4 regions of the Micromonospora sp. CA-111912 genome follow, and region 1 is predicted to be linked to each of the others. Evidence: riboswitches for the same ligand, from Rfam matches in the RefSeq annotation. Region 1 holds a riboswitch; each other region holds the start of a gene.
The links. A riboswitch is a leader RNA that binds a small molecule or an ion and turns the genes downstream of it on or off. The one in region 1 is predicted to bind cobalamin.
Positions count from the first base shown of each region.

Region 2: it holds a riboswitch for cobalamin, as region 1 does, so the genes downstream of both, bluB (5,6-dimethylbenzimidazole synthase) here and ACQPZO_RS03245 (ribonucleoside-diphosphate reductase subunit alpha) in region 1, are expected to answer to the same signal.
Region 3: it holds a riboswitch for cobalamin, as region 1 does, so the genes downstream of both, ACQPZO_RS19325 ((2Fe-2S) ferredoxin domain-containing protein) here and ACQPZO_RS03245 (ribonucleoside-diphosphate reductase subunit alpha) in region 1, are expected to answer to the same signal.
Region 4: it holds a riboswitch for cobalamin, as region 1 does, so the genes downstream of both, ACQPZO_RS19380 (CbtB domain-containing protein) here and ACQPZO_RS03245 (ribonucleoside-diphosphate reductase subunit alpha) in region 1, are expected to answer to the same signal.

Region 1 covers NZ_CP192007.1:684,960-690,178, forward strand. Annotated here, with positions in the region: gene ACQPZO_RS03240 (Ig-like domain-containing protein) at 1-1,201, opposite strand, end outside; cobalamin riboswitch at 1,507-1,722, shown strand; gene ACQPZO_RS03245 (ribonucleoside-diphosphate reductase subunit alpha) at 1,894-4,329, shown strand; gene ACQPZO_RS03250 (ribonucleotide-diphosphate reductase subunit beta) at 4,374-5,219, shown strand, end outside.
Region 2 covers NZ_CP192007.1:273,189-278,407, reverse strand. Annotated here, with positions in the region: gene ACQPZO_RS01330 (LysM peptidoglycan-binding domain-containing protein) at 1-979, shown strand, start outside; gene ACQPZO_RS01325 (Rieske 2Fe-2S domain-containing protein) at 1,016-1,867, opposite strand; gene ACQPZO_RS01320 (hypothetical protein) at 2,040-2,384, opposite strand; gene bluB (5,6-dimethylbenzimidazole synthase) at 2,453-3,097, opposite strand; cobalamin riboswitch at 3,133-3,326, opposite strand; gene ACQPZO_RS01310 (crotonase/enoyl-CoA hydratase family protein) at 3,483-4,250, shown strand; gene ACQPZO_RS01305 (dihydrolipoyl dehydrogenase family protein) at 4,338-5,219, opposite strand, start outside.
Region 3 covers NZ_CP192007.1:4,650,201-4,655,419, forward strand. Annotated here, with positions in the region: gene cobN (cobaltochelatase subunit CobN) at 1-1,044, opposite strand, end outside; gene ACQPZO_RS19325 ((2Fe-2S) ferredoxin domain-containing protein) at 1,041-1,694, opposite strand; cobalamin riboswitch at 1,831-2,011, opposite strand; gene ACQPZO_RS19330 (sulfite reductase subunit beta) at 2,057-2,932, shown strand; gene ACQPZO_RS19335 (precorrin-8X methylmutase) at 2,929-3,594, shown strand; gene ACQPZO_RS19340 (precorrin-2 C(20)-methyltransferase) at 3,591-5,093, shown strand; gene cobM (precorrin-4 C(11)-methyltransferase) at 5,094-5,219, opposite strand, start outside.
Region 4 covers NZ_CP192007.1:4,661,250-4,666,468, reverse strand. Annotated here, with positions in the region: gene ACQPZO_RS19395 (SCO2525 family SAM-dependent methyltransferase) at 1-357, opposite strand, end outside; gene ACQPZO_RS19390 (cobalt-precorrin-6A reductase) at 842-1,582, shown strand; gene ACQPZO_RS19385 (CbtA family protein) at 1,659-2,444, opposite strand; gene ACQPZO_RS19380 (CbtB domain-containing protein) at 2,547-2,756, opposite strand; adenosylcobalamin (AdoCbl) riboswitch at 2,796-2,883, opposite strand; gene cobA (uroporphyrinogen-III C-methyltransferase) at 2,873-3,925, opposite strand; gene cobC (Rv2231c family pyridoxal phosphate-dependent protein CobC) at 3,916-4,953, opposite strand; partial or broken gene ACQPZO_RS19365 (cobyrinate a,c-diamide synthase) at 5,011-5,219, opposite strand, start outside.

The DNA.
Region 1 (5,219 bases):
CCGTGCCGTACCCGACGTTGTCCAGGCCGGGCCACGGGACGTTGGAGGTCGGCGATTCCTGCCAACTGAAGTGGCCGCCGACGTACACGGCCGTCTCGGTGATGGCGACCGAGTAGATGCTGTCGAAGTGACGCGACACCCAGATCGGCTCGACGTGGTCGGCGCCGGTCACCGGGAACGCGATCGCCGTGTCGTTGATCGGCGGGCGATCGCCTCCCGAACCGCTGGTGACGACGAAGTAGGAGTCGTCCGGCGCGACGTCACCGGCGAAGACCCGCTGGATGCCGCCGACGAAGGAGAGGTTGTCCTCCCACAGGCGGGTGCGCCACGGCAGGAGGGCCTTGGTGGCGGTGTCGACGAGACCGACGCCGTAGCGGTCCTGACCGGCGATCTGGCGACCGGTGTGCACGACCAGCAGCCTGCTGCCGTTGTGCGTCAGCTTGAGCTGCTGCACGGTGAGCATGCCGCCGACGCCGATGCCGCCGGTCAGGGGCAGGTTGAACCCGCTGTCCACCGCCCCCGTCGTCGGGTTGAGCGCGACCAGCCCGCCGCGGTTCACGCTGTTCACCTTCGTGAACTGGCCGCCCACGTACACCGCGGTGTTGCTCACGGCCAGAGCGGTCGCGCGCCCGTTCCCCTGCGCGGTGAACGCCGCGATCGGAGCGCCGGTGACCGGGTCGAGCCGTACGATCTTGCGCTTCGTCAGGCCACCGACCGTGTTGAACGAGCCGGCGACGTAGAGCGACGAGCCGTCCGGCGAGGCCTCGACGGCCTCGACGGATCCGTCGAACGTCGGCCGGAAGCCGGTGTCAACCAGGCCCGTGTCGATGTTGTAAGAAGCCAGCGACGGCTGCGCCACCGGCGTCCCGCCGACGTTGGCGATCGCGGTGAAGGAGCCGGCGATGAAGACCCGGTTGCCGATCACCTCGATGTCGGTGATCTCGCCGTCGGTGATCCTCGGTACGTCATTGCGCGGCGTGCTGGGAACCAGCCCGGTGTGTCCCGGCACCGACAGTGACGAGGCCGTGCGGACGGCCGTGCGCGTCGCATCGCCGCCGATCGTTCCCGTGGCGACGCGAGCACTGGTGCTCGCGACCTCGTCGGCGGCACTGCCCTGCACAGTGCCCGCAGCCGCCGGTTGGCCTGTCAACAGCACAGCCCCGGCGACCAGACCCGCGATGGCGCGGCTCCGAACGTGCATCGAGACAACCCCCTGTAAAACGCCTGAATCGCGTCGCCGGGTCGATTCCCGGCGACGTCCATTTCCTGGCGTGCCGGAAGTCACCGTAGGAGGTCACCATCCCTTGTGTACGGATGCCCGTCGGAAACCCGACCGGTCGACATCCGTTCCGGTCCTACCGGCCGGGTCCGCCGCCCTTGGATCCAGACCCGCTCCACCAATCGGCTCGGTCGCTGCGCCGAACAAATCGACGAGGCTTCACCGCCCCGGTCTCCGACACGCCCGGACTCGACATGTGGGGTGTGACAACGCCGTAGTCCCTATATATGGTGTCGACCGTAGCTGGTTCGGCCGCTCATCCGGGGCGGTCGAGGCAAGAGGGAACCCGGTGGAAATCCGGGACTGCCCCGCAGCGGTGAGTGGGAACGACCGCCGTCATCAGCACTGGGCCGCCAGCGGCCTGGGAAGCGACGGCCAGTAGAAGACCGGTGAGCCCGGTCACGCCCGCGAGTCCGAAGACCTGCCAGCGCGCCGCGCACCCATACCGGGGTGGGCGGCGGTCCGAGGCCGCGTGGGACGGCCGACGCCACCTGACCCGCGCCCCGCCGGCGTGACGTCCGCCGGTGTCTGTCTCCACGCGTCCGAAGGCCATCAGGTCTCGAGCCCGCGAGGAGTGAGTGGTGGCAGTCACCGAGGTTGTCCCGGTCGAGGGCATGACGGCCGACGAGGCAGCCCTACCGGGCCCGCGGCGGACGCAGATGCGCGTCCGCAAGCGCGACGGCGGCACCGAACCGGTCGATGTCAACAGGATCGTCCGAGCGGTCGAGCGGTGGACGGTCGGCCTCGCCGACGTCGACCCGTTGCGGGTGGCGACACGGACGATCAGCGGCCTGTACGACGGCGCGACGACCGCCGAGCTGGACCGGCTGTCCATCCAGACCGCTGCCGAGATGATCGGTGAGGAGCCGCAGTACTCGCGGCTGGCCGCCCGCCTGCTGGCCGGCTACATCGACAAGGAGGTCCGCAGGCAGGGCATCGGGTCGTTCAGCGAGGCGATCCGACGGGGACACGTCGAGGGCCTCATCGGCGGCGGCACCGCCGCGTTCGTCGCCGCCAACGCCACGCAGCTCGATGACGCCGTCGACCCCCACGGTGACCTGCGGTTCGAGTACTTCGGGTTGCGCACGGTCCATGACCGGTACCTGCTGCGCCATCCGACGAGCCGGCTGGTGGTGGAGACCCCGCAGTACTGGTTGCTGCGGGTGGCCTGCGGCCTGTCCCACGCCCCGGACGAGGTGATCGAGTTCTACCGGTTGATGTCGAGCCTGGCGTACCTGCCGAGTTCGCCGACGTTGTTCAACTCCGGCACCCGGCACACCCAGATGTCCTCCTGCTACCTGGTCGACTCCCCGCGCGACGAACTGGACTCGATCTATCAGCGGTACGCGCAGGTGGCGAACCTGTCGAAGTTCGCCGGCGGCATCGGCATCGCGTTCTCCCGGGTCCGGTCGCGGGGCGCGTTGATCCGGGGCACCAACGGGCAGTCCAACGGGATCGTGCCGTGGCTGCGGACGCTGGACGCCTCGGTGGCGGCGGTCAACCAGGGCGGCCGGCGCAAGGGCGCGGCCTGCGTCTACCTGGAGCCGTGGCACCCGGACATCGAGGAGTTCCTGCAACTGCGGGACAACACCGGTGAGGACGCCCGGCGCACCCACAACCTGAACCTGGCCAACTGGGTCCCGGACGAGTTCATGCGCCGGGTGGAGGCCGACGGGATGTGGTCGCTGTTCGACCCGGACGTGGTGCCGGAGCTGCCGGACCTGTGGGGGGACGAGTTCGACGCGGCGTACCGGGCGGCCGAGGCGCAGGGCCGGTACGTGCGGCAGGTGCCGGCGCGGGAGCTGTACGGGCGGATGATGCGGACCCTCGCACAGACCGGCAACGGGTGGATGACGTTCAAGGACGCCGCGAACCGGTTGTGCAACCAGACCGCCGAGCCGGGCAACGTGGTGCACCTGTCCAACCTGTGCACCGAGATCGTCGAGGTGTCCAGCGACGCCGAGACCGCCGTGTGCAACCTCGGCTCGGTCAACCTCGCCGCCCACCTCGCCGACGGCGGCATCGACTGGGAACGGCTGCGCGCCACCGTCCGCACCGCCGTGACGTTCCTCGACCGGGTCATCGACATCAACTTCTACCCGACCCCGCAGGCCGCGGCGAGCAACCCCCGCTGGCGGCCGGTCGGCCTCGGCCTGATGGGCCTGCAGGACGTGTTCTTCGCCCTGCGGCTGCCGTTCGACTCCCCGGCAGCCCGGGAGCTGTCCACCCGGATCAGCGAGGAGCTGTACCTGACCGCCCTGGAGACCTCCGCCGACCTGGCGGAACGCTTCGGCGCCCACCCGGCCTTCGCCGAGACCCGGGCGGCACGCGGCCAGCTCCAGCCGGACCTGTGGGGCGTCACGGGCAGTCAGGCGCAGCGCTGGACGGCGCTGCGGGAGCGCGTCGCCGCGCACGGCCTGCGCAACTCGCTGCTGGTGGCGATCGCCCCGACCGCCACCATCGCCTCCATCGCCGGCTGCTACGAGTGCATCGAGCCGCAGGTGTCCAACCTGTTCAAGCGCGAGACCCTGTCCGGGGAGTTCCTCCAGGTAAACACCGCCCTCGTACGCGAACTGAAGGCCCGCGGCCTGTGGACCGACCAGGTCCGCTCGGCGATCAAGCGCGCCGAGGGATCGGTGCAGGGCATCACGGAACTGCCGGCGGAGGTCCGGCAGCTGTTCCGTACGGCCTGGGAGTTGCCGCAGCGGGCGCTGATCGACCTGGCCGCCGCCCGCGCCCCGTTCATCGACCAGTCACAGTCGCTGAACCTGTTCCTCGCCGCTCCGACGATCGGCAAGCTCTCCTCGATGTACCTGTACGCCTGGAAGGCCGGGCTGAAGAGCACCTACTACCTGCGGTCCCGCCCCGCCACCCGGATCCAGCAGGCCACGGTCGCACCCGTCGGCCCGGTCAGCCCCGTCGGCCCCGTCAATGCCGTCAGCCCGGTCAATGCCGTCGGCGCCGTCGGTGTCGTCGCGCCGGCGGTGACCGTCGACGAGGCGCTCGCCTGCTCCCTGGAGAACCCCGAGTCGTGCGAGGCCTGCCAGTGACCGCCCCGACCGACGCCACAGCCACCGACCCGAGGACCACACACATGCTGCTCGACCCGGGGATGGACCTCACCCTCCGTCCGATGCGCTACCCGCACTTCTTCGACCGGTTCCGCGACGCCATCCGCAACACCTGGACCGTGGAGGAGGTCGACCTGCACGCCGACCTCGCCGACCTCGACCGGCTCTCCCCGGCGGAGCGGCACCTGGTGAGCCGCCTCGTCGCGTTCTTCGCCACCGGCGACACCATCGTCGCCAACAACCTGGTGCTGAACCTCTACCAGCACGTGAACTCGCCGGAGGGCCGGCTCTACCTGTCGCGGCAGCTGTTCGAGGAGGCCGTGCACGTCCAGTTCTACCTGAACCTGCTCGACACGTACGTGCCCGACGAGGCCGAGCGGTTCGCCGCGTTCGACGCCATCGAGAACATTCCCTCGATCCGGCGTAAGGCCGACTTCTGCTTCCGCTGGATCGACTCCCTCCAGGACCTGCGGGAACTGCGCTCGAAGCAGGACCGGCGGGTGTTCCTGCTCAACCTGATCTGTTTCGCCGCCTGCATCGAGGGGTTGTTCTTCTACGGCGCCTTCGCCTACGTCTACTTCCTGCGCTCCCGGGGGCTGCTGCACGGCCTGGCATCCGGCACGAACTGGGTGTTCCGCGACGAGTCCATGCACATGGCCTTCGCCTTCGACGTGGTCGACACCGTCCGCAGCGAGGAACCGGACCTGTTCGACGACGACCTCGCAGACCAGGTACGCCTGATGCTCACCGAGGCCGTCGAGTGCGAGGTCCAGTTCGCCGAGGACCTGCTCGGCCAGGGCGTGTCCGGGATGTCCCTGGCCGACATGCGCCAGTACCTCCAGCACGTCGCCGATCGGCGGCTCGCGCAG
Region 2 (5,219 bases), 410 kb from region 1:
CCAACTGTTCCTGCGGGCGCTGGCCCTGGTCGGCTGGTTCGGCTGGGCCACCTTCGCCTTCTCTGTGCTCGTGGAGTTGGGCGCGCAGTCGCTGCGCCGGCCGGCACCCCGGCTGCCCGGGATCAGCCGGCAGCAGCGGGCCGCAGCGGCGCTGGTCGGGTCGGTGGCCCTGATCATCGCGGCGAGCCCGGCTGCGGCCAGCGCGGCGACGGTGCTGGCCGGCCCGTACCCGACGGGGGCACAGCCGGCCGTCGCCGCGGCGGTGCCGGCGGCGCGCCCGGTGACCGCGACGCTCCCGGTCGGCGCGCCGACGGCGCCGCCGGTCGTGGTCACCACGGCGGCCCAGCTACCCGAGCCGGTGGAGCCGACGGTGTACCGGGTGGCGAAGGGCGACTACCTGGGCGAGGTCGCCGAGCGCTACCTCGACGACTTCGACCGGTACCGGGACGTGGCGAAACTGAACCGGCTGCACGACCCGGACCGGATCCGCCCGGGGCAGCTCATCAGGCTGCCCGACGGCGCGGGCGACGCCGGGGCCCGTACGCACGCCACCGGCCGGCTGGTGGTCCGGCCCACGGCCCCCGCCCCCGGCGGCGCGGTCACTCCCCCGCCGGCGACCCCGGCCACCCCGCCGGCCGCCGAAGCTCCGGCGACCCCGGCGACGCCACCCGCGACGCCGCAGGCCAGCCGCCCGGCACCCGCGCCGTCGGCCGCCCAGCCGTCGGCCGAGTCGACCCGCAGCAGTCAGCAGGTGGCCCAGCCGCCCTCCGGGCCGCAGCCGGCGATGGCCGCCGGGGCGTCCCGGGCGAGCGAGGAGGACCAGGTGAACCGTCCGCTCGCGGTCTCGGCGGTGCTCGCCGTGGCCAGCATCGTCGGGGCGCAGATCGGCGCGGTCCTCGGGCTGCGCCGCCGGCCGGGCATCGCCCGGGCCGCTGCCGGCGCGCGGGCCCTGGTCTCCGGTCGGCACCGCCGGAACTGACGCCGGAGAGCGGGTCGACGGCCGGCGCGGGAACGCTCAGGGCAGCCGGGCCTGCAACACCCCGTCGACCACCCGGGTCGGCAGGATCTGCTGGTCGTTCCCGGACGGCCCGTGCATGACCTCGCCGCCGTTGAGCCGGAACGCGCTGCCGTGCCACGGGCAGACCACGCAGGCGTGCCCGTCGATCTCGGCGACCTCGCCCTCGCCGAGCGGACCGCCCTGGTGCGGGCAGTGCTCCAGCATCACGGTGACCTCGTCGCCGTGCCGGTAGAGGATGACCGAGACGTCGTCCACCTCGCGGGTGACCAGCTTCCGCTGCGGCAGCCCGGCCAGGTCTGCCAGCGGGTGCCAGCCCTCGCTGATCCGGTGCAGCTCGGACACGCTCTGGTTGACCTGGGCACCCTGCTTGTACGCCAGGTGCCCCCCGACGTACGCCCCCGCGCTCGCCGCGGTCAGCCCGAGGTACGCCAGCGCCCGCCCGGTCCCGTGCCGCCCACTCAGCCGGGCGGCCAGCGAGCCCGCGTACAGGGCCAGGCCGACGGTGTTGGAGGCGGCGTGCACCAGACCGACCCGGCGCTGGTCCCGGGTGAGGGCCGCCCAGTCGTTCAGCCCGGCGACCGCCGCCGGGAGGGCGCCGACCGTGCCCAGCCCGACCAGCGTGGTGGCCGCCCGACGCTGACCGGGCATGAGGTCCAGCACGGCGGCGCTGATCCAGGCGCCCACCGGCACCTGCACCAGCGCCGGGTGCAGCGGATGCCCGAGGAAGACGCCGTGCAGCAGGTCGCGTACCCGCTGCGGGCGGATGGTGGCCTGGACGGCGCGCTGCAACCGGTCCCCGACCCGGTCCAGCGCCGAATTCTGTTCGATTCTCGTCAAGAGTGCCCGCATCCCGTCCGACTTCCCGGCAGAAGCGGTCGCAAACCGGTCGGCGGTGACGAGCCTGCCGCCGTAGGTGTCGACCGGCAGTCCGGGGACGCGGCCGGCACCGCCGCCGCACCCGCACGTCACCTGCCCGGGCGGCGACGGGAGCCCTCGCCGCCGGACCGGGCCGGCTGCGCGGCTACTGCCAGGGGCCGCTGCGGCAGGTGAACCTACCGGTGTCGCTGTACTGGGTGGTGCTGCCGTCGAAGTAGCTGTAGCTGACCCGCACCGGCAGGCCGATGTTGGAGAAGGGGCAGCCGGCGAAGAGGGTCGGTCCGGCGGTCGTGAAGGTACCAACGCTGCCGGAGTACCAGGTGACCGTCCAGGTCGTCGTGCCGGTGCTGGTGGCGTCGCAGTAGAACTGCGACGCGCCGGACTCGCAGAAGGGCGCGGGGGCGCTGGCCAGGGCCGGGGTGGCGACGATGGCGGTCAGGCCGAGGGTGGTGAGAACGGAGGCGAGCAGGACCCTGACGGTGGCACGCATGAAGATCCTCCCGAGCGTAGCGGGTCAAGGACTTAGAGTGAACGTCACGCTATCTCAGTAATCGAGGTTCATGAATCATCCGTTCGCCGGTCGGTTGCCGCCCAACGGTCGTGGTGCACCGCCTCGGCGAGGGGTCGCTTCCGCCGCCACCCGTGCCGTTCCAGGTCCGGCACGGTCGCCAGGTGGGTGACCGGTCCGAGGCAGAGCCACGCCACCGGCCGGATGCCGTCCGGGATGCCGAGCAGCCCGGCCAGGAACGGCTCCCGGAAGAAGGAGACCCAGCCGACGCCGAGCCCTTCGGCGGTGGCGGCGAGCCACAGGTTCTGGATGGCCAGGCAAACCGAGTAGAGCCCGGCGTCGGCGATGGCGTGCCGCCCGAGGACGCCCGGGCCACCCCGTGTCGGGTCGTAGGTGACCACGATCGACAGGGTCGACTCCAGCACTCCGTCGATCTTGATCCGGGAAAACCGCTCGGCCGCCTCGCCGTCGAGGGTGGCGGCGAACGTGTCCCGTTCGGCCCGTACGTGCTCGTGGAACCGGCTGCGGGTCCCCGCGTCCCGGACCAGGACGAAGTCCCACGGCTGCGAGTAGCCGACGCTGGGCGCGGCGTGTGCCGCGTCGAGGATCCGGTGCAGGGTGTCCGTCGGCACCGGCCCCCCGGTGAACTCGGCCCGGACATCCCGGCGGCGGTGGATGGCGTCGTACATGTCCACAGGCAGGCTCCCGCTGCGCTCGGCCCACCCTGTGGGTGAGCACCAGACGCGAGGTCGGTCTTCGGACTCCCGGATCGACGCCCGACCGTCCGCCTTCCCAGCCGTGCGGCCAGTGGCTGCGCGTGACGCGCGTGGACGGCGGCTCCCCGGTCACCGCGGCGGGCCCGTGCCGGGTTCCCACCGGCTTCCCGATTCTCCCCGCAACTGCGGGACACCTCGCATGATCGTGCCGCCGCCGATGCTAGCGCGCCGTCCGGTGGCGGCCGGCCCGGCTCCGCCCGTGCGCCGTCGGGACGGGCGGGCCACTACGGTCGATGTCGGGGGTGGCCGCCACCGCCCCGAGGGCACGGCCGAGGGTCGAGCCGTCCGACCGGGAGGGACGCCGATGGGGGTACGGGTCGAAAGCGCCGGGGCCGTGACCACGGTGATCCTGGATCGGCCGGCGGCCCGCAACGCCGTCGACGGGTTGACCGCCCGGGCCCTGGCCGACGCGTTCCGCACCTTCGACGCCGACCCGGAGGCGGCGGTGGCCGTGCTCTGGGGGGCGGGCGGGACGTTCTGCGCCGGGGCGGACCTAAAGGCGATCGGCACCCCCGGCGGCAACCGGGTCGAGCCCGACGGCGACGGTCCGATGGGCCCGACACGGATGCGACTGTCCAAGCCGGTGATCGCGGCGATCTCCGGGTACGCCGTGGCCGGCGGGCTGGAACTGGCCCTCTGGTGCGACCTGCGGGTGGCCGAGTCCGACGCGGTGCTCGGGGTCTTCTGCCGGCGCTGGGGGGTGCCGCTGGTCGACGGGGGGACCTTCCGGCTGCCCAGGCTGATCGGCGAGAGCCGGGCGATGGACCTGATCCTCACCGGCCGACCGGTGCCGGCCGAGGAGGCGTACGCGATGGGTCTGGTGAACCGGCTGGTCGCGCCGGGTGAGGCCCGGGTGGAGGCCGAGCGGCTGGCCGCCGGGATCGCCCGCCACCCGCAGACCTGCCTGCGCAACGACCGGGCGGCGGTGCTGGCCGGCGCCAACCTGACCGAGCCGGAGGCCTTCGCGGTCGAGCTGGCCCACGGCGCGGAGTCGCTGGCGGCCGACGCGGCGGCGGGTGCGGCCCGCTTCGCCGCGGGCGCCGGCCGGCACGGCGCACCCGCGGCTCCCTGACCGTCCGCACCGCACCCGCCCCCTGACCGTCCGCACCGCACCCGGCACGACCCGTGCGCGTCGGACGATCAGGGAACCGGCGGCGGCCTACCTCAGGTTGCGCAGGGCGTCCTCGATGGCGCGGTGGAACGTCGGATACGCGTAGATCATGTTCCGGAGCTGGGTCAGCGGGACCGCCGCGTGCACCGCCACCACCAGGCCCGACAGCACCTCGCCGCCGGCCGGGCCGACCGAGGTCGCGCCGACCAGGACGCCCCGGTCGGCGTCGGCGACCAGCTTGATCAGTCCGTCGGCCCGGTGGATCCAGCCCCGGGTGGACGAGCCGAGCTGACTCACGCCGACCTGCACGTTGATGCCGCGCTCGCGGGCCTGCCGCTCGGTCAGCCCGACCGCGCCCACCTCGGGGTCGGTGAAGGTGACCCGGGGCAGCGCCCGGTAGTCGGCGTGCGGCACGCCGCCGGCGATCCCGGCTCCCGCCGTGCTCGCCGCGCCGCCGACCGCGCTGGCGGTGCCGCTGGCGTCCGGGCCGGACCGCGCCCGCCGGACGTGGTCGAGCACGTCGGCGACCACGATGGCCGCCTGGTACATGGCGATGTGGGTGAACGCGCCCTCGCCGGTCAGGTCGCCGACCGCCCAGAGGCCCTCGGCGGCACGCATCCGGTCGTCGACGGCGAGGTACCGCTGGGACGGGTCCACCCCGACGCCGTCCAGCCCCAGCTCGTCGAGGTGCGCCCGCCGGCCGGTCACCACCAGCAGCTTCTCGGCGGTGAGTTCGACGCCACCGGCCGCGCCCAGGGTGAACGCCCGCCCGTCGTGGTCGACCCGTTCGGCCTTCACCCCGGTGGAGATCCGCACCCCGTCCGCGCGCAACGCTGCGGCGGCCACCTCGGACGCCTCGGGCTCCTCGACGGCGAGCACCCGGTCCGCCGCCTCGACCACTGTCACCGCCACCCCGAACCGGGCGAAGAC
Region 3 (5,219 bases), 3.3 Mb from region 1:
GGCGTTGCCGATGCGGCTGTGCTTGGTCGGGTAGGCCGACAGGACAAGGGCCACCCTGCGCTCGGCCGGTGCAACGTGTCGGAGCCGCGCGTGGTTCACTGCGATGCCCGCGACGCGGTCGCACCGCTCGGCGTCGGTCTGGTAGCGCGGCAGACCGTCGGCGTCGACCTCCTTGAACGAGAACGGGACGGTGATGAGCCGGCCGTCGAACTCGGGGATGGCGATCTGGGTCGCGGAGTCGAGCGGGGTGACGCCGTCATCGGACGCCTCCCACTCGGCCTTGCTGGAGGTGAGCGCCAACGCCTGCAGCACGGGGACGTCCAAGGCGCGCAGCCGCTCGACGTTCCAGGACTCGTCGTCGCCGCCGGCGCTGGCGGTGGCGGGCTTGGAGCCGCCGGCGGCGAGCACGGTGACGATGATCGCGTCGAGCGTGGCGAGCTCGGTGAACAGCTCGTCGGGCGCCGCCCGCAGCGAGGAGACGAAGATCGGCACGCCGACGGCCTTGCCGGTCGCGTCGATCGCGTCGGCGAGCTCGTGCGCAAACGCGTTGTTGCCGCTCACCTCGTGTGCCCGGTAGTACAGGATGCCGATCCGTGGCACACCGCTCCCGGCTGCCTGCCGGCCGACGCCCCACTCGGGCAGGACGGCCGGCGGCTCGAAGCCCTCGCCGGTCAGCAGCACCGTGTCGGAGAGAAAGGCGTGCAGCTGACCCAGGTTCTCCGCGCCGCCCTCGGCGAGGTAGCGGTGCGCCTCGGCGCACACGCCGATCGGCACGGTTGACAGCTCCATGAGTGCGGCGTTCGGCGTCCGCTCCCCGCCGAGCACGACCAGGGGACGTCCGGCGTCGCGCACAAGGGCGGCGACGTCCCGCACGTCCTCGGGCGAACCGAGCACGCGCAGCACGACCAGGTCCGCCTCGGCGGTCAGGGCGTCGCGGCGCTCGTCGGTCACCCGGACAGGGTTGGCCCAGGTGTAGTCCGAGCCGCTGGCACGCGCCGACAACAGGTCGGTGTCCGACGTGGACATGAGAGCGATGCGGGTCATGCTTCTCCTTCGGTGGAGATGGTCCGGGAGCCGAGGCGCAGGTCGTCGACCGGGCGGCCGGCGCAAAGGTGCTCGCGGACCAGCCGGGCCGCGTCGCCGGGTCGAACCGGCCCGTACCAGGCGCCGTCGGGGTGAACGACGGCCACGGGGCCGTGATTGCACGGGAACAAGCACCCGGTCTGCGCCATGAGGACGTCGGAGTCGGTGAGCCGGTGCTCGACGAGCGCGCCGACGAGCGCGCGGTAGGTCTCGTCCGCACCTCGGGCGCTGCAGCGCGGGCCGCGGCACAGCAGCAGATGGTGCCGGTACGGCGGGGGCGCGTCCCAGGCCGGTGACGACAACGGCGCCTCGCGGCCGGTGATGGTCCGCTCTCCGAACCGGATGACCGGCGGGTCGATCTGCTGGCGGTGCCAGTGGCCGGCGACGCGTCCCACCCACGAGCGGGCGTAGGTCAGGTCGTCGGTGCTCACCGGCTCGAGGCGAACCTCTCGGACGCCGTCGGCGTGCACCAGGTCGAGCACGTGGGTGAGGGTCGGCTCGCCGCCCTGCAGGAATGCCAGACGGGCACCGGCGGCCTCGGCCGCCTGGCGCAGCACCGCCGGTCGGGCGGCGTCCGGCAGGGCGGTCGCGACGTGGACGAGGACGCTCACGACGTCAGGAGCAGACGAGCCAGGTGGGGGGAACCTGGTGGGAGGATCCGATCTGGTGCGAGCGAGCATAACGAGACACGACGGTCTTCCTTCGTCCGGCGGCCTGTGCGCGAGGCCTGGATGGGCAGGTGTCGCAGACGGGGGTCTGCGGCCAGCAGGTCTTCGGACTCGGGATCAACCGGACGGAGCGCCTTCCCAGACCGTTGGTCCAGTGGCGTCGTGCTCCGCCCGTCACCCTCACCGCTGCGCGTCAGTCCCGGACTCTCACCGGGTTCCCTGGCTCATGGCTGAGTTTGGCTGGCAGGACGAACGTAGCACCGCCGACCGACAGCGCCCGAGACGGGCTCTGGCACGATGGCGCCGTGCCCGAGAGGACCCGCCGCGACCTGTGTCCCGGCCTGCTGCGCCCCTGGATCGCCGACGACGGCGCGCTCGTCCGGGTGCGCGTTCCCGGTGGCGCCGTGACGACCGAGGCGCTCGGCGCACTCGTCCGGGTGGCGCGTGAGCACGGCGACGGCGCGGTCCACCTGACCAGCCGCGCCAACCTCCAGGTGCGCGGCATCGAGCACGACGACGGGTGCCTGCCGGACGCGGTCGTGGACGTGATCATGGCAACCGGGCTCGTGCCGTCGACGTCGCACGAGCGGGTGCGCAACATCTTGGCCTCACCGCTCACCGGACGCAGCGGTGGCCGCGCCGACCTGCGTCCGGTGATCGCTGACCTCGACGCCCGGCTGTGCGCGGAGCCCCTGCTCGCCGCGCTGGCCGGTCGGTTCCTGTTCGTGCTCGACGACGGCCGCGGCGACCTGGTCGAGCGCGACCTGGACCTCGGTCTCGTGGCGCTCGACGCGAGCACCGCGCAGTTGCGCGCCGGGACGTCGTGGGGACCGGTCGTCCCGCTGGACGAGGCCGCTGCGGCGCTGACGACACTCGCCGTGCGGTTCGCCGAGCTCGCCGGTAGCGAACCGAGCTCTCCCTGGCACGTCGAGGAGCTGCCCGGCTCCGGCGCGGCAGTGCTGGGCGCCGTGCTCGAGCGTGCCCCGGGGACCCGGGTGAGCACGCCGCCACCCCCGCTTGGCAGGATCGCGCAGGACGACGGCCGTGTCGCGCTGCACCTGGCGGTCCGCGACGGCCGGGTGGATGCTCGCTTCATGGACCAGGTCCGCGCCCTCGGTGCCGGCGACCTCGTCGTCACGCCACGGCGCACCCTGCTCGTCCCCGATCTGGAGAATGCATGACTTTCGCCCCACCGACGCGCCGCTACGACTACGTCACCGACGGCGCGGTGATCTACGCCGACTCGTTCGCCACCATCCGCGCCGAGGCCGACCTGACGCGCGTCCCGGCCGACGCCGAGAAGGTCGCGGTGCGGATGATCCACGCGTGCGGGCAGACCGACCTGACGCGGGACCTGGTGATCCATCCCGGTCTCGTGACGGCGGCCCGGGCGGCGCTCGATGCGGGAGCGCCGATCCTGACGGACGCGCACATGGTCGCCGCCGGCGTCACCCGCGCCCGGCTGCCCCGCGACAACGAGGTCCGCTGCTTCCTGCGCGAGCCCGAGGTCCCGGCGCTCGCCCGCGCGTGGGGCACGACCCGGTCCGCGGCGGCGGTGTCTCTGTGGGCCGAGCACGTCGAGGGTGCCGTCGTCGCGTTCGGCAACGCCCCCACGGCCCTGTTCCACCTGCTGGAGATGCTGCGTGACGGCGCACCGCGACCGGCCGCGATCATCGGCACGCCGGTGGGTTTCATCGGTGCGGCCGAGTCCAAGCAGGCACTCATCGACCTCGCCGCCGACGCACCCGGGCTCGACGTGCCGTATCTCGTGGTGACCGGGCGTCGCGGCGGCTCGGCGCTGGCCGCCTCGGCGCTCAACGCCCTGGCCCAGGAGGCAGAGTGAGCGGCCGGCTGTTCGGCGTCGGGGTCGGCCCGGGGGATCCCGAGCTCGTCACGCTGAAGGCCGCCCGGCTGATCGGCGCGGCGGACGTCGTCGCCTACCATCAGGGGGTCGGCAAGCAGTCCAACGCGCGCCGCATCGCCGCCGACCTACTCCCGGACGGCGTGATCGAGGAGGCGCTCGTCTACCCGGTGACGACGCAGACCACCGACCACCCGGGCGGGTACGCCGGCGCGATGGCGGACTTCTACGCCGAGTGCGGCGACCGGCTCCGCGCGCACCTGAGGGCGGGCCGCGACGTCGTCGTGCTGGCCGAGGGCGACCCGATGCTCTACGGCTCGTTCATGTACCTGCACGACCGGCTCGCGGACGAGTTCGAGACGCAGGTCGTCGCAGGCGTACCCGCCTTCGCGGCCGCCACGGCCACGACCGCCCTGCCCCTGGTCCGGCAGACCGACGTGCTGACCGTGCTGCCCGGCACGCTTCCCGAGCCGGAGCTGGCCCGGCGCCTCGCCGACACCGACGGCGCCGTGATCATGAAGCTCGGCCGCACGTTCGCCAAGGTCCGCTCGGCGCTCGAACAGGCCGGACGCGTCGAGGGGTCCTGGTACGTCGAGCGGGCGTCGATGGACGCCCAGCGCGTGCTCCCGGTCGCCGACGTGGACCCCGAGACGGTGCCGTACTTCTCGATCGTCCTGGTCCCCGGCGACACCCGTCCCGGTGTGGCGCGCTACGACCGCTCGGTGAGTGAGGTCACCGAGCCCGTCGCCGGTGCCGAAGTCGTCGTCGTGGGCCTCGGTCCCGGTCCCGACCAGTGGCTCTCCCCCGAGGCGTCGCAAGTGCTCGCGGAGGTCGGCCACGTCCTCGGCTACGGACCGTACGTCCAGCGCGTCCCGCAGCGCCCGGGCCTGGTGCGTCACGCGTCCGGCAACACCGTCGAGGTGGACCGGGCCCGCGAGGCGCTCGAGCTGGCGCTCGCCGGTGAGCGCGTCGCGGTCGTCTCCGGCGGCGACGCGGGCATCTTCGGTATGGCGTCAGCGGTGTTCGAGGCCGCGGAGGACCCACGCTACGCGGACGTCGCCGTGCGCGTCGTGCCCGGAATCTCGGCCGTCCAAGCGGTCGCGGCGCGCGCCGGCGCCCCCATCGGCGCTGACTTCGCGGTGCTGAGCCTGTCGGACCGGCTCAAGCCCTGGGACGTCGTGGTGAAGCGACTGCGCGCCGTCGCCGAGGCGGACCTCGTGCTCGCCCTCTACAACCCGCGCTCGCGCTCGCGTACCGAGCAGGTCGCGCAGGCCCGAGCAACGCTGCTGGAGCACAAGTCACCCGAGACCGTCGTAGTCGTGGGTCGCGACGTCGGCCGCGCCGGGGAGAGCCTCACCGTGACGACGCTGGGCGAGCTCGACCCCGAGACCATCGACATGAAGTGCCTGCTGCTCGTCGGCGCCTCGTCGACGCGGGTCACCGCGGCCGGCCGCGTCTGGAGCCCGCGCTTCGTCGCCTAGTCAGCCGCGGGCGCGACGTTCGCGGCTGGCCGCGTACAGGAACGACTCACCGCCGCGGACGCCGGGAGCCAGCGCGGGGCCGACCAGGATGACCGCGGCCTGGCGCAGGCCCGCGGCCTCGACCTG
Region 4 (5,219 bases), 3.3 Mb from region 1:
GAGCTCGTCGTAGCCGGCGATCTGCGTGCTCAGCCAGCGCACGTTCGACGCCGACCATTCACACAGGTCGAGCGTGCGCGCGATCGGCAGCAGCGACAGCGCCGGGTAGAGGTTCGCCCCCGAGCCGACGTCGACACAGCACGCGTCGGAGAGCGTCGTCTCAGCGAAGAAGTCCCTGGTCCGGCGGAGGAGTTCACGATCGTCGGCACGCAGCACCGCGTAGTTGTGCCGGACGTATGCCTGGGGGTCGAAGTTGTCCCACTCGACATCAGAATTGGCCGGCCTCGGAGACCGGATCGATGGTGCGGGCGTCGACGACTCGCCACAACCGCCGCCAGCCGCCGGGATCAACGCCATCGAGGCGCCTCCATCCATGTTGGTGGATCACACTGGTCGTCGTTGCGGCGCTTCCCCTACTGACCCCTGTGTAGCGGAGGTGGTGGTGGCTCGCAAGTAGCGGCACCGCGGCAACTCCGGCGATCGACGAAGCGCCTCCGCCAGCAATGGCCATCGATATTGGCGCCGCACGACGGCGCGGACAGAATCGCGGCACCCACCATGATCCCTCTGGGAGATGCCATGACCCGTCCCCGCCTGCCGTTCCTCCGGCCGGCCGGTCGCGTTCGCTGCGGCCACGGACGGCTCGGGGAGTTCGAGCCCGCCGGTCCGACGGGCAGACGAGAAGCGATACTGGAGCGGTGGACGCACAGGCTCGCCGTACCGCCCGGTCCCTGGTGGCGGGCACGGCCTCTGACGCAGGCAAGAAGCACCTCGACGTCGACGCGTTGCTGGGCCTGGCCGAGCAAGGCGTTCCCGCAGTCCCTGCGATCGGACCCCACGCGTGAGGGTCCTCGTGCTTGGCGGGACGGGGGAGGCCCGCGCGCTGGCGGCCGCGCTCGTCGAGGACGGTGCCGAAGTCGTGACCTCGCTCGCGGGACGTGTCGTGCGTCCGCGGCTGCCGGTCGGACAGGTGCGTGTCGGTGGCTTCGGTGGGATCGAAGGGCTGACGACGTACCTGGAGGGCGCTGGGGTGGATGCCGTCGTCGACGCGACACACCCGTTCGCGGAAAGGATCAGCGCCAACGCGGCTGCGGCGTGCCCGGCGGTCGGCGTTCCGCTGCTCCGCCTGGAGCGGCCCGGCTGGGCTGGCCGGCCTGAGGCGTCCGGCTGGCACTGGGTCGGCGACCACGACGAGGCCGCTCGCGTGGCGGCAGGGCTGGGGGAACGGCCGTTCCTCACCGTCGGGCGGCAGTCGCTCGGGCGTTTCGTCGAGCCGCTGCGCCGCCACGCGTGCCTCGTGCGCGTGGTGGACGAGCCGGACCTCCGCCTGCCGGCCTCCTGGATGCTGCTGCGCAGCCGTGGACCGTACACGATCGAACACGAACGGCAGGTGATGGCAGACGCGGACGTCCTGGTGACGAAGGACTCCGGCGGTGACCACACCGTCGCGAAGCTCGAGGTCGCCGCCGAGCGGGCGATGCCGGTGGTCGTCGTCCGCCGAGCCGGCCCGTCGGGCGGTGTGCGGGTCGTCCGCGACGTCGACGCCGCGCTGGCCTGGGTGCAGGCGCTGCCGGCACGCTGACCGCAGCCGCCCCGGACCGCAGCCGCGCTGACCGCAGCCGCGCGACGGGTGGTGCGCGGCTGCGGTCCGGGGCGGCTCAGAGCGTGGCGGCCAGTTCCTGGCGGCGCAGCCGCTCGGTGGCTCGGTCCGCGTCGCGTCCGACCAGGCCGGTGAGCACGAAGCCGAGGACGGTCCACGTCGCGGCCAGGGTCATGATCGACGAGCGGCGGAAGTACCAGAGCGTGTCGGCCGGGAAGTTGCCGACCTCGTTGACCGTCGGCAGGACGGCGCCGGCGACCACGACCACGACGAGGTATGCGGCGGCACCGACCAGCACCGCGGCGTACGCGCCAAGCTGGGGCAGGACCCGCCGGGCCAGGAGCACGGCGCCGATCGCCGCGACGAGGCTCAGCGCCCAGAATCCGAAGTACAGGGCGGTCCGTTCGCCGATCGTGTCGCCCGAGCCCACCGCCGGCGGCGTGGCGGGGTACTTGAAGAACGGCACCAGCGCCGTGGCGACGAAGCCGACGCCGGCCACCACCGCGGTGGAGGCTCGTGCGGAGAGCCTGCCCAGGCGCCCGACGGCGAACGCGGCAGCGAGCGCCGTGGCGCCGCCGAGGACGGCGCCCATCAGGATGGTGCCGGTTGCCAGGCCCCAGGTCGACTGCGTTTCGCGGGAGACCTGGGCCTCCTCACCGTGGCTGTGGGGTTGCTCGGCGGTCGCGTCGTCGTGCGTGTGCCCGTCTTCGGCCGAGCCCGCCTCCTCCAGGGCGATGGCGGTGTCGACCTGGGGCTCAGCGACGACGTAGGCGACGAGGAAGGCCGCGAAGCCGGCGATGAGGCCAGCCAGCAGGCCGTGCACGAGGAAGGTACGAGGGGCCATCAGGGGTCCGTTCGAGAGCCGGCCGCGGGCAGCGCGAGCCGCCGGCAGGACCGGGAGCGAGAGAAGGTGAATCCGGCCGACCGGGCGCCCGACGCGCGAGCGTCAGTGGCAGGGGTAGCCCAAGACGTGCCGTGCGTCGTGAACCAACTCGTGCACGGCGGTGCCCTCGAAGACGGAGAATGCTCCCTGCTCGGCGCCCACGAAGAACAGAACGACGGCGGTGAGCAGCGAGAAGAACAGGGCCCAGGGGGCGAGCTCGCGCACGGGGATGCTGGGGACAGCGGCCGGAACGGCCGTGGTTGCCTGAGACATGACACTCCTTGGGAAATCTGCGTCCCGTCGATGAATGTTCACCTGGCTGGAGGGTCTGGCTTCGCCGCAAGCGGCGTCACAGTAGCGCGACTGCGCCGGGATCGCACCGGCTTCCTTCAGCAAGGTGGGACGACCATAGCAGGTATCGGGCGGGGAAACGGTGTGGCGGCTGTCATGACCGCCCACGCAGGACGCGGCTCGAGCGCGGCCACGTGACCGATGACCGCGACGGCAGGGGCGCCGATGCCGGCCGCGGCGGTGTCGGCGACGATGTGGGCGAGGGTGCTGCGGACGACCTGCTGGCTGGCCAGGCTGGCGTCCGCCACGACCGCGCACGGCGTGCCCTCGTCCAGCTCGGCGGCGATGAGCGCTTCGACGATGGCAGGAAGGGTACGCACGCCCATGAGCACCACGATCGTGGTGCCGGAGCGTGCGAGGGCCGGGTAGTCGATCGACGAATCGGGGTGGCCCGGCGGCACGTGGCCGGAGACGACGGTGAAGCCCTGGACGAGTCCGCGGTGGGTGACCGGAATGCCGGCGAGCTCGGGGCCCGCGACGCTGGACGTCACGCCGGGCACCACGGTGGTGGCGACCCCGGCGTCGGCGCACGCAGCAACCTCCTCGAAGCCGCGGCCGAACACGTAGGAGTCGCCGCCCTTGAGCCGCACGACGTGACGCCCAGCGCGTGCGTGCGTCACGAGGAGACGGTTGATCTCCTCCTGGCTGGTGCTCCGCCCGTAGGGGATCTTCGCGACGTCGACGACCTCGGCCTCCGGGCGGGCCCACGCCAGCGCCTCCCACGGCGCGAGCCGGTCGGCGATGATCACGTCGGCCTGTTCGATGGCCGCACGTCCGGCGACGGTGACCAGACCGGGGTCCCCGGGGCCGGCGCCGACCAGCGTGACGTGACCGGCCCGGTCCGTCCGGGCGGGTGCGTCAGCCGTCCGGGGCGTGACGGCCCGCAGCACGACATCGAAGCAGCCCTCGTCCACGGGTGCCGTGACCCAGGTCAGGCGCCGACGCAGGGCGAGGTCCTCCAGCGCGGCGCACACGGTCGGCGCTGCGACAGTGACAGCTGCACCCTCACGCAGCAGCGCAGCGACCGTGGCAATGGCGCGTGGGCCCCCGTCGAGGACGAGCACGCTGCGACCGGTGACGTTCAGCTCCATGTGACGGTGAGTCCCAACGTGGTGAGCAGATGGCGGGTGGCGGCCGGCTCGCGGACGGCGATGCGCGCCCACGAGCCGTCGAGACCGGGGAAGGTGTCGGCCCGGCGTACGGCCACGCCCGCGTCCCTGAGGCGCGCGTGCGCCCCGGAGCCCAGCCGGGCGAGGACGAACGGGGCGTGGGACTCCGCGACCGTGAGGCCGAGCTCGCTCAGCCCGTCCACGAGCGTGCGCCGCTGCCGCACGCACAGCGCGGCCCGGCGCCCCGCCTCGGCCTCGGCCTGCGGCCCGGTGGTCGCGACGACGGCATGCAGCGCCGGGGTGCCGACCGACCAGGCCGGTTGCTGGGTTCGGAGGTCGGCGACCACGGCGGCGTCGCCCACGACGTACCCGGCGCGGATGCCGGGAATCGACCACAGCTCGGTCAGGCTTCGCACCACGACCAGCCCGGGTAGCCGGTGCGAGGTGAGCGTCTGCGGCTCACCCGGCACGAAGTCCATGAACGTCTCGTCCACGACGACAACGCGCCCGGGGCGGCACAGGGCGCGCAGGGTCGCGGCGGCGTGCAGGTGCCCGGTCGGGTCGGCGGGGTTGCCGACCACGACGAGGTCCGCGTCGTCAGGGACAGCACCGGGGTCGAGGGCGAAGTCGTCCTCGGTCCGGCACAGGACATGGGTGACGGTGTGGCCCGCGGCGCGTAGCGCGACGTCGGGCTCGGTGAACTGAGGGTGCACGACGACCGGGCGTCGCCAAGGCCGTGCTCGGGCGAGCAGGAAGAACGCCTCGGCGGTGCCGGCCGTGACGAGGACCTCGGACTCGTCACGACCGTGGCGACGCGCCACAGCGACGTGGGCCGCGGTGGCTTCGGGGTAGGTATCGGAGGCCGCGATTCCGTCGCGCAGCGCCCGCTCGAGCCACTCCGGGCGGGGCAGGCGACTGACGTCGACCGCCAGGTCCAGCAGGCCGGCGGACAGCTCCAGGTCGCCGTGGTGGCGCAACGGGGCCGCAGGCGGTTCGGGGACCAGTGGCACGGCGACGGCGTGCGTTCGTGGCGCACCAGGTGCCGCGATCGCGTCCGCCTGGTGCACCGCGTCCGCGAACGACTGGGCCAGGCACGGGTGCCCGGCCCAGTGCACGTGCAGATAGGACGCGCTGAGCGTCCGGCCCGCGAACCCGACGTCGCCGCCCTCCAACGTCCACGCGGGACGCTCGCCGTGCACGGGAGTGACCATGGTGCGGTGGAATTCGTGCGCCGTGGCACCGGTCCCGCGTGCGCCGAGGAGCTGGTCCGAGCCGA